Leisingera sp. NJS204: one gene and its partners. The protein of the gene in region 3 interacts with the protein of the main gene of each other region in a pairwise test. Links are inferred from orthologs where the notes say so. Each region holds a gene or a part of one and is shown on either strand. Other genes may lie near its edges. The genes, in order: ETW24_RS19905, ETW24_RS12480 and groL.

Region 1 (3,014 bases), 2.9 Mb from region 3 along the record:
CCAGACAACAGCAAATCAGGTCCGTTTCACCACGGTGGAGCTAAGCGAGATCGAAACCCGTATCCTGAATGCCGGAAACCTGGCGCTGGAGATTGAAAAAAGGCTCTATGCGGGGCTTTCCGGGGCAATCCTAGAATCCGCCGCCCGTCTTAACACCGCAGCCCGCGGGCTGGCCGAGCTGGATCTTCTGGCCGGGTTGGCCGATCTGGCACGCGGCGAAAACTGGACCCGTCCGAAGGTTGATGGAAGTCGTGCGTTCCACGTGGAGGGCGGTCGCCACCCTGTGGTGGAACAAGCGCTGCGCCAGCAGGGCGGCGAAACTTTTGTGGCCAATGACTGCGATCTGTCAGCCCAGGAAGGTGCCGCGGTTTGGCTGCTTACCGGTCCGAACATGGCCGGCAAGTCGACCTTCCTGCGCCAGAACGCTCTGATAGCTTTGCTTGCCCAAATGGGCAGTTACGTTCCCGCGGAAAGTGCCCATATCGGCGTCGTTAGCCAGCTTTTCAGCCGGGTCGGTGCTTCGGACGACCTCGCGCGCGGCCGCTCCACCTTCATGGTGGAAATGGTGGAAACTGCAGCCATTCTAAATCAGGCCGACGACCGTGCCCTGGTGATCCTGGATGAGATCGGCCGTGGCACTGCCACCTATGATGGGCTCTCCATCGCCTGGGCCACGCTGGAACACCTGCATGAGGTTAACCGCTCGCGCGCGCTTTTTGCGACCCATTACCACGAGCTGACCCAGCTTGCCGCCAAATTGGAAGGCGTCGACAACGCCACAGTAGCGGTCAAGGAATGGGAAGGCGAAGTGATCTTCCTGCATGAAGTGCACAAAGGCGCCGCTGACCGGTCCTATGGTGTCCAGGTTGCGCAGCTGGCCGGCCTCCCGGCATCAGTAGTTGCGCGTGCGCGGGATGTACTCGGCATGCTGGAGCAAAGCAGCCGCGAAGGCGGAACGAAGGTCCAAATCGACGACCTCCCCCTCTTCGCAGCAGCCCCGCCACCGCAACCCACGGCGCCGGCAGGGCCCTCTCCGGCCGAAGAAATCCTCGCCGGTATACAGCCGGACGACCTCTCCCCGCGAGAAGCACTGGAAATGATTTACAAACTAAAAGAAGCTGCAATCTAAAAAGGAAAGGCGGACCCAAACGGACCCGCCTTTTCATCTTTCCGAAAATACTCTCGCCGAAGGCACAGGCCCGTCAGGGTCTGTTCACATCAGCCGGCCGGCGTGGACGACACACCAACCTGCGCGGCCCGCAGCAGGCGGTCGTGCAGCATAAAGCCTTCGGCGGACACCTGGATGATGTCACCTGCCTTGGTGCCCGGCACCGGCGCTTCGAACATCGCCTCATGCACCTGCGGATCAAACTTGTCACCAACTTCTGGCGACACAACCCGGATGCCGTGCTTTTCAAACACACCCAGCAGCGAGCGCATGGTCAGTTCCACACCTTCGATCAGCGCCGCCGCAACTTCGCGCTGCTCATCGGTCGCCGCTTCGATCGCGCGCTTCATGTTGTCGTAAACCGGCAGCATGTCACGGGCCAGTTTCGAGCCACCGTAATTCTCCGCTTCCCGGCGTGCCTTGTCACCGCGTTTGCGGGCGTTTTCGGCATCCGCCAGCGCCCGCATGAACCGGTCCTTCAGCTCATCCCGTTCCGCCCGGAGTGCATCGATTTCCAACGAGGCATCATCAAATTCCTCGGTCTGCCCCGCCAGCTCTTCTGCCTCGGCGGCAGCGATATCATCCAGAAAGTCTTCGTCCTTGAGCTCTGCCATGTTTCACCTCTAACTCCGGTCCGACAACAGTTTGCCGACCAGTTGTGCCGTATAGTCTACAATCGGCACAATCCGTCCGTAATTCAGGCGCGTCGGGCCAATCACCCCCACCGCACCGATGATCTTTCGATCCGCGTTCATATAGGGAGACACCACCAAAGAGGAACCCGAAAGTGAGAAAAGTTTGTTCTCCGAACCGATAAAAATGCGCACGCCATCGCCGTCTTCGGTCAGTTCCAGAAATTCGGCGATATCACGCTTGCGCTCTAAATCGTCAAACAAGGTCCGTATCCGCTCCAGCTCCTCCGCCGCACCGGTTTCGGCCAAAAGATTCGCCCGTCCGCGTACAATCAGCCGGGCCTGATCACTGTCGTCATCCTCCCAGACGGCCAACCCGCTTTCGATCATCGCATGTGCCAGACTATCGATTTCCTGCCGCCGTGCCGAGATCTCTTTTTGGATCTCCCGCTGCACCTCGCTCAGCGTGCGCCCTTCAATCAGGGCATTAAGGAAATTCGCAGCCTCCCGCATCGAACTGGGCGTCTGTCCCGGCGGCGGCTTAAACAGGCGGTTTTCTACATGGCCATCTGAGAACACCAGCACCACCAGCGCCCGGTCGTGCGCCAATGAGACAAATTCAATATGCCGGATCTCCGCCTCATGTTTGGGCGTCAGCACCAACGAAGCACCTTGCGTCACACCGGACAGCGCCGCGCCGACCCGGTCCAGCATGCCCCCCACATCGCCGGCATTTTTGCCCAGCGTCGCGTCAATTTTCTGGCGGTCGTTTGCGTTCAGGTCGCCAACCTCCAGCAACCCATCGACAAACATCCGCAAGCCCATCTGGGTGGGCACCCTGCCAGCGCTAATATGCGGGCTATCCAGAAGGCCAAGGAATTCCAGATCCTGCATTACGTTGCGAACCGTGGCTGCGCTTACCTTTTCGCTCAGTGAACGTGTCAGCGTACGGCTGCCAACCGGATCGCCGCTCTCCAAATAGCTTTCAACCACCGTCCGGAAGACTTCCCGCGAACGGTCATTCAGATCTTGCAGAATATTGTTCGCGTCGCTCATCGATGTTCCAGCGTTTCTTGCGGATTCAACATAAGAACCCAAAGCTAGGTTGTCATTAAAGAGCAGCATGGGAAAAGGTCAATCGGGCTTGCATAGCTTGGCGTCCGGGGGATATCCCCAAGCCAGCAAATAAAGGATGTGCCATGCGACCCTCAGGA
Region 2 (3,099 bases), 1.3 Mb from region 3 along the record:
GGTGGCCGCAAGTGCCGCCAGCGCGCCAAAGCAGATCAGCAGGAACGTCAGCCGCATGAATACGGTCTGGGCAGTGAACAGAATTGATTGAACGCCGGACATAGGTCCCCCTCCAGCAGCAATGCAACAGATGCAGGGCCGGCAGGCTGCGGGGGACGCCCGTCAACCGGGCGCAGCATGCCGGACCCCTGCGATACAGGTGTTCGGCCCTACGAAATGGAGCGGTTCAGCGCCGGATCAAGCTTTCAGTCCGGTGTTTTGCCAATCTTTGCAGTGCGTTCAGTCAGCATCCCCAGCCCCAGCGAGGCCAGGATGCATGCCGTGAACAGGTACAACCCCCAGGCGGTCTCAATGGTCGCGAGGCCGATCCCCTTGGCCAGCGTGATGTAAAGCGCGATGAGGAAAACATCAGCCATTGCCAGTTTGCCCAACACATGCAGGACCGGCTGCACCTTGCTGTCCAGCAGATCCCACTGCACCAGCGCCAGCCCGATGGTTTTGAGGTAGGGCGCAAAGATCGCAAAAAATGTCACGATCAGCGCCAGCACCGCATCACTGCCCCACAAGGACTGCAGCCCCGTAAGCACCGAGATTTCGCTGAGGCCGAAGATCGGCAGCAGCCCCGCCCGCATCAGCGGCGCGAACCATGCGACGGGGTAAAGGATCAGCAGCGACAGGGTGAGGAGGCGGAGGATCATGGCGGCTCGTTTCTGCTATCCCATTTGGAATTGTGTGTGCGGGGCCGGATTTAAAAGCGGGCAAGTGGCCTGAAAACCGTAGCGGCAGCATATATGGAGGCTAAGGATGCCTCTCGCCGGAGTGTTTGTGAAATAAAAAGGGGAGGCCCTGCCGGTTGGGAAGCGACTGGCCTTTTTGCAGATGCTAGAAAATATCAAAAAAGAGCAAAGCGAGCATACCGAAAATTGTGTTGCAGAAAATGATGGAAGCGCTGTGCCAGGGCAACGTCCACTTTGTCAGTGCGTAAAATGAGAGTGCCAAGTTAAGCGGAATGCCGACGGTGACTGCCCGCGTCGTTGAGATTACGGCCTTGGCAAGCGGGGCAGGGCCCAATTCCAGAAGCCAATAAGCCAGACTGTAGATAAGGTCGAGGCCGAGCGGTAGACAACCGAAGAATATCGCCAGAAGGCCTGTTCTTTGCAATTTTGTATGACGGCGCAACCGTTTGCCAAAGGTCACCGTCAGACATGTGCTTGCGACGAAGCAAGCAGGAAAGATAATAAACCAAAATGCGATCCCGAAGTCCATTACCTCACCGCCTCGATCGGCCCCTCCGCGCGGCCGTGGATGAATTGCTCCATATAGGGATCACCCGAGGCGTCCATCTCGGCCACCGGGCCGGTCCATTGGATCACCCCGCCGTGCAGCATCGCCACATTGTCGGCAATGGCGCGCACCGAGGTCATGTCGTGGGTGATGGTCATCGCGGTCGCACCCATCTCCACCACGATCTCGCGGATCAGGTCGTTGATCACGCCGGACATGATCGGGTCCAGACCGGTGGTCGGCTCGTCGAAAAAGATGATCTCGGGTTCGGCTGCAATGGCGCGGGCCAGGCCGACGCGTTTCTGCATGCCCCCTGACAGCTCGGCGGGCAGGCGGTCGGCGACGTCTGATTTCAGCCCCACCCGGCGCAGTTTTTCAATTGCAATCCCGCGGGCTTCCTCAGCCGGGCGTTTCAGCGCGCCGCGCAGCAGGCGGAAGGCCACATTCTGCCAGACCGGCAGCGAGTCAAACAGCGCACCGCCCTGAAACAGCATCCCGAACCGCGCCAGGAACTTGTCGCGGTCGCCGGATCCGGACGGCCTGCCATCGACATAGATCTCGCCTGAGTCCGGGGTGATCAGCCCCAGCACGCTTTTCAGCGCCACCGATTTTCCGGTGCCGGAGCCGCCGATGATCACCATCGAGGTGCCCTTGGGGATCTCCAGGTTCATGCCGTTCAGCACAGCATTGTCGCCAAAGGATTTGCGAACGTTTTCCATTCTAATCATTGATCACCTCAAAATCCGTGGGGCGGGGGCTGCGATGCCATGGCACTTTTCCTCGTTCCAAGCGAAAATCCGCGCTGACATCTTCAAGGCTTTGAACGGCATCGTTGAGAACTTGGACCTGATATGTGATTTAGGAGGCATACCGGTCATCAAGCACTTTCTCTCCGGGCGGGATGAGGCCAAACCAGATTTCCGCAGTGCTGCGCTTGTAGTTAGCGACGTACGTGCAAGTTGCGTTTGAGCAATGAAAGCCATCTTCCACTAGGAAGGAAATGGCCTGAGAACGAGTGGAACCGTGCAACTTTTCAAAGGCGACTGAACGGAGGCGGGCGTCGTTCACACCTGCAGGGGCTTTTGAGCTGAAAGTGCTATCTCGCACAATTCTATATTCCGGCTGAGCACAGCCAGCCAGAACGACTGCTAACGCGAGTGTCCCGCATGTCCGGATCATAGCGAGAAGAACACCCCTGTCAGAACAAAGTTGGCGGCCAGTATCAGCACTGCAGCGGATTCAACAGACCCCTTGGTGGCGCGGCCCACGCCCTGGGCGCCGCGGCCCGATTGCATGCCGTAATAGCAGCCCATCATCGCCGCGATGGTGCCAAAGGCGGCGCCCTTGACCAGAGAGGAGATGATGTCGAGCGGCTCCAGGAAATCTACGGTGTTCTTCAGGTAGGCCGCCGAATTGAAACCGAGGTTCTGCACCGCCACCGTATAGCCGCCCATGATGCCGATAATGTCGCCGACCCCCACCAGCACCGGCACGGTGATCAGCGCCGCCAGCACGCGGGGTGCGACCAGGTATTTCATCGGATGGGTCGAAAGTGTGACCAGCGCGTCGATCTGCTCGGTCACCTTCATGGTGGCGATCTCCGCCGCGATGGATGAGGTTACCCGTGCCGCGATCATCAGCCCGACCAGCACCGGGCCCAGCTCGCGCACCATGCCGATGGCGACGATCTGCGGCACCACCGCCTCGGCATTAAAGCGCGCGCCGCCGGCATAGATTTGCAGCGCCAGCGCGCCGCCGGTGAAGATCGCTGTCAGACCGACAACCGGCAGCGACAGCCAGCCGATGTTCAAAAGC
Region 3 (3,010 bases):
TGCGTCAGCGCGGAAAACCCGGCGCGGTATCAGCCGGTGGCCTGCGGCGCGCATAAGTTCAGCCGCTTTAAGGACAGCTTTGCGCACCTGAAAGACAAGGCGGCATAAGCGGAAATTCCGAAGACAGCAGAGGGCGCGCCGGCGCCCTCATTTTTTTGCCGATTCCGTGTTGACAAGGAAGGGGGGCATTCCTAGCTTCCCCTCGTTAGCACTCAGCAGATGTGAGTGATAACTGCCCTGCCAGGGAGCGGGGCAAAGGATAACAACCTTTGAGCCTTTAAGGAGCTGCAAAGATGGCATTGAAACCGCTTCATGACCGCGTACTGGTGCGTCGCACCGAAAGCGAAGAAAAAACCGCGGGCGGTCTGATCATCCCCGAAAGCGCAAAAGAAAAGCCGAGCGAAGGCCAAGTCGTCTCGACCGGCGAAGGCGCACGCAAGGACAGCGGCGAGCTGATTGCGATGGCTGTTTCGGCTGGCGACAAGATCCTGTTCGGCAAGTGGTCCGGCACCGAGGTCACCGTCGACGGCGAAGAGCTGCTGATGATGAAAGAAAGCGACATCATGGGGATCATCGAGTAAGCCCGCGGGCTTCTCTGACCCCCCTATTATCGCTGCCAAACAGAAATTCTCGAGGAGAATGAAATATGTCTGCTAAGGACGTCAAATTCGCAACCGACGCACGCAACCGCATGCTGAACGGTGTCAACATTCTGGCTGACGCCGTGAAAGTGACCCTGGGTCCCAAAGGCCGCAACGTGGTTCTGGACAAATCCTTTGGCGCGCCGCGCATCACCAAAGACGGTGTGTCGGTTGCCAAGGAAATCGAACTGGAAGACAAGTTCGAGAACATGGGCGCCCAGATGGTGAAGGAAGTTGCTTCCCGCACCAACGACGAAGCCGGCGACGGCACCACCACCGCCACCGTGCTGGCCCAGGCCATCGTCAAAGAAGGCCTGAAGCAGGTTGCAGCGGGCCTGAACCCGATGGACCTGAAGCGCGGCATCGATCTGGCGACCTCGACCGTTGTTGCCGGCATCAAAGAGATGGCCCGCGAAGTCAAAGACTCCGCTGAAGTTGCCCAGGTCGGCACCATCTCTGCCAACGGCGAAGCTGAAATCGGCCAGCAGATTGCTGACGCGATGCAGAAAGTCGGCAACGAAGGCGTGATCACCGTCGAGGAAAACAAGGGTCTGGAAACCGAGACCACTGTTGTCGAAGGCATGCAGTTCGACCGCGGCTACCTGTCGCCCTATTTCGTGACCAACGCCGACAAGATGATTGCAGATCTCGAAGACTGCATGATCCTGCTGCACGAAAAGAAACTCTCCTCGCTGCAGGCCATGGTGCCGCTGCTGGAGCAGGTGATCCAGTCGCAAAAGCCGCTGCTGATCATTGCTGAGGACGTTGAAGGCGAAGCGCTGGCAACCCTGGTTGTCAACAAGCTGCGCGGCGGCCTGAAAATTGCTGCTGTCAAGGCACCGGGCTTCGGCGACCGCCGCAAGGCCATGCTGCAGGACATCGCAATCCTGACCGGCGGCCAGGTGATCTCCGAAGATCTGGGCATGAAGCTTGAGTCCGTGACCATGGACATGCTGGGTTCGGCCAAGAAGATCGAAATCACCAAAGACGAAACCACTATCGTCGACGGTGCAGGCGAGAAAGCCGAGATCGAAGCCCGTGTTGGCCAGATCCGCGCTCAGATCGAAGAAACCACCTCTGACTACGACCGTGAGAAACTGCAGGAACGCGTTGCCAAACTGGCAGGCGGTGTTGCCGTGATCCGCGTCGGCGGCATGACCGAAGTGGAAGTGAAAGAGCGCAAAGACCGTGTGGACGATGCGCTGAACGCGACCCGCGCAGCTGTGCAGGAAGGCGTGATCGTCGGCGGCGGTGTTGCTCTGGTTCAGGCCGGTAAAGCACTGGAAGGCCTGGAAGGCGCCAATGCTGACCAGAACGCCGGTATCGTGATCGTGCGCAAGGCGATTGAAGCGCCGCTGCGCCAGATCGCCGAAAACGCCGGTGTTGACGGTGCTGTTGTGGCCGGCAAGGTCCGCGAAAGCTCCGACAGCTCCTTTGGCTTCAACGCTCAGACCGAAGAATACGGCGACATGTTCGCCTTCGGTGTGATCGACCCGGCCAAAGTGGCGCGTACCGCTCTGGAAGACGCAGCATCGGTTGCCGGTCTGCTGATCACCACCGAAGCTATGGTTGCCGACAAGCCCGCCAAAGAAGGCGCAGCTGCCGGCGGCGGCATGCCCGACATGGGCGGCATGGGCGGCATGGGCGGCATGATGTAATCACAAATCCCACCGGGATTTGTGATGAGGCGACAGGTGATTGGCCGTTAAGGCCTATCCGCCGGAAGCCGCACCGCTATGACTGCAAAAAATTTGGGGGCTGCCTGTCAAGGCGGCCCCTTTTCGTTTCTGGCGAGGCAGAAGGCCCGCCTTGCGGGCCTGCCTGCGGCGCGAGTATTTGTGCAAAGGTGAATGCGGGAGGGGCGTGATGGTTGTTGGGCCGGATTTCATGACTGGGGTCGATGAAGAGCACTTTGACGAAGTGGATACACTGCTGAAGGCGGCCTTTCCGACTGATGCGGAAGCGCGGCTGGTGCGGCAGCTGCGGGCGGACGGCGACATGCTGTATGAGTTCCGGAAACCCTGGGAGGGCAGGATCGGCGGCTATTTCGCGCTGAGCCGGATGCAGGCGCCCGCGGACTGGGCCTGTCTGGCGCCGATGGCGGTGCTGCCCGAGTGGCAGGGGGGCAAGCTGGCCGAGCGCAATCCGAACATGGAGACAGGCGGACCGCAGGAAGAGGCCTATCGTCGGCCGTGGCGGTTCGGCTCGCGGATGTTACAGCATTTGCAGAGCTACTATGAGGTCTTTCCTGCTGGTGTGCAGGAACGATTGCCTGAAACCATCGTGGTGCTGGGCAAGCCCTCCTTTTATGGGCGCTATGGCTTCAGTCTGGAGCGGGCGCAAAAGCTCATCAGCCCCTATCCGCTGGA

Evidence for each region.
Region 1: the proteins of groL (region 3) and ETW24_RS19905 interact in binary tests that used the Escherichia coli proteins (3 or more experiments, as listed by UniProt). The link is inferred for Leisingera sp. NJS204 from one-to-one orthologs.
Region 2: the proteins of groL (region 3) and ETW24_RS12480 interact in binary tests that used the Escherichia coli proteins (3 or more experiments, as listed by UniProt). The link is inferred for Leisingera sp. NJS204 from one-to-one orthologs.

What each region holds. Positions count from the first base shown.
Region 1 is NZ_CP035417.1:4,095,449-4,098,462, forward strand. The notes cover bases 1-2,860. They hold ETW24_RS19905 (nucleotide exchange factor GrpE), read right to left. Parts: upstream 1,783-2,860; coding sequence 1,219-1,782; downstream 1-1,218. Other genes in these bases: mutS (DNA mismatch repair protein MutS), read left to right, coding at 1-1,129; hrcA (heat-inducible transcriptional repressor HrcA), read right to left, coding at 1,792-2,856. Also shown: rph (ribonuclease PH), read left to right, coding at 3,000-3,014. UniProt on the Escherichia coli protein: Participates actively in the response to hyperosmotic and heat shock by preventing the aggregation of stress-denatured proteins, in association with DnaK and GrpE. It is the nucleotide exchange factor for DnaK and may function as a thermosensor.
Region 2 is NZ_CP035417.1:2,536,532-2,539,630, reverse strand. Bases 140-3,084 are described here. They hold ETW24_RS12480 (ABC transporter ATP-binding protein), read right to left. Parts: upstream 2,013-3,084; coding sequence 1,266-2,012; downstream 140-1,265. Other genes in these bases: ETW24_RS12475 (MlaE family ABC transporter permease), read right to left, coding at 2,460-3,084; ETW24_RS12485 (hypothetical protein), read right to left, coding at 883-1,266; ETW24_RS12490 (paraquat-inducible protein A), read right to left, coding at 246-698. In the rest of the region: ETW24_RS12495 (DNA repair protein), read right to left, coding at 1-102; more of ETW24_RS12475, read right to left, coding at 3,085-3,099. UniProt on the Escherichia coli protein: Part of the ABC transporter complex MlaFEDB, which is involved in a phospholipid transport pathway that maintains lipid asymmetry in the outer membrane by retrograde trafficking of phospholipids from the outer membrane to the inner membrane.
Region 3 is NZ_CP035417.1:1,235,679-1,238,688, forward strand. What follows is about bases 117-2,972. They hold groL (chaperonin GroEL), read left to right. Parts: upstream 117-646; coding sequence 647-2,299; downstream 2,300-2,972. Other genes in these bases: ETW24_RS06035 (co-chaperone GroES), read left to right, coding at 294-581; ETW24_RS06045 (GNAT family N-acetyltransferase), read left to right, coding at 2,508-2,972. Outside these bases: ETW24_RS06030 (isopenicillin N synthase family dioxygenase), read left to right, coding at 1-108; more of ETW24_RS06045, read left to right, coding at 2,973-3,010.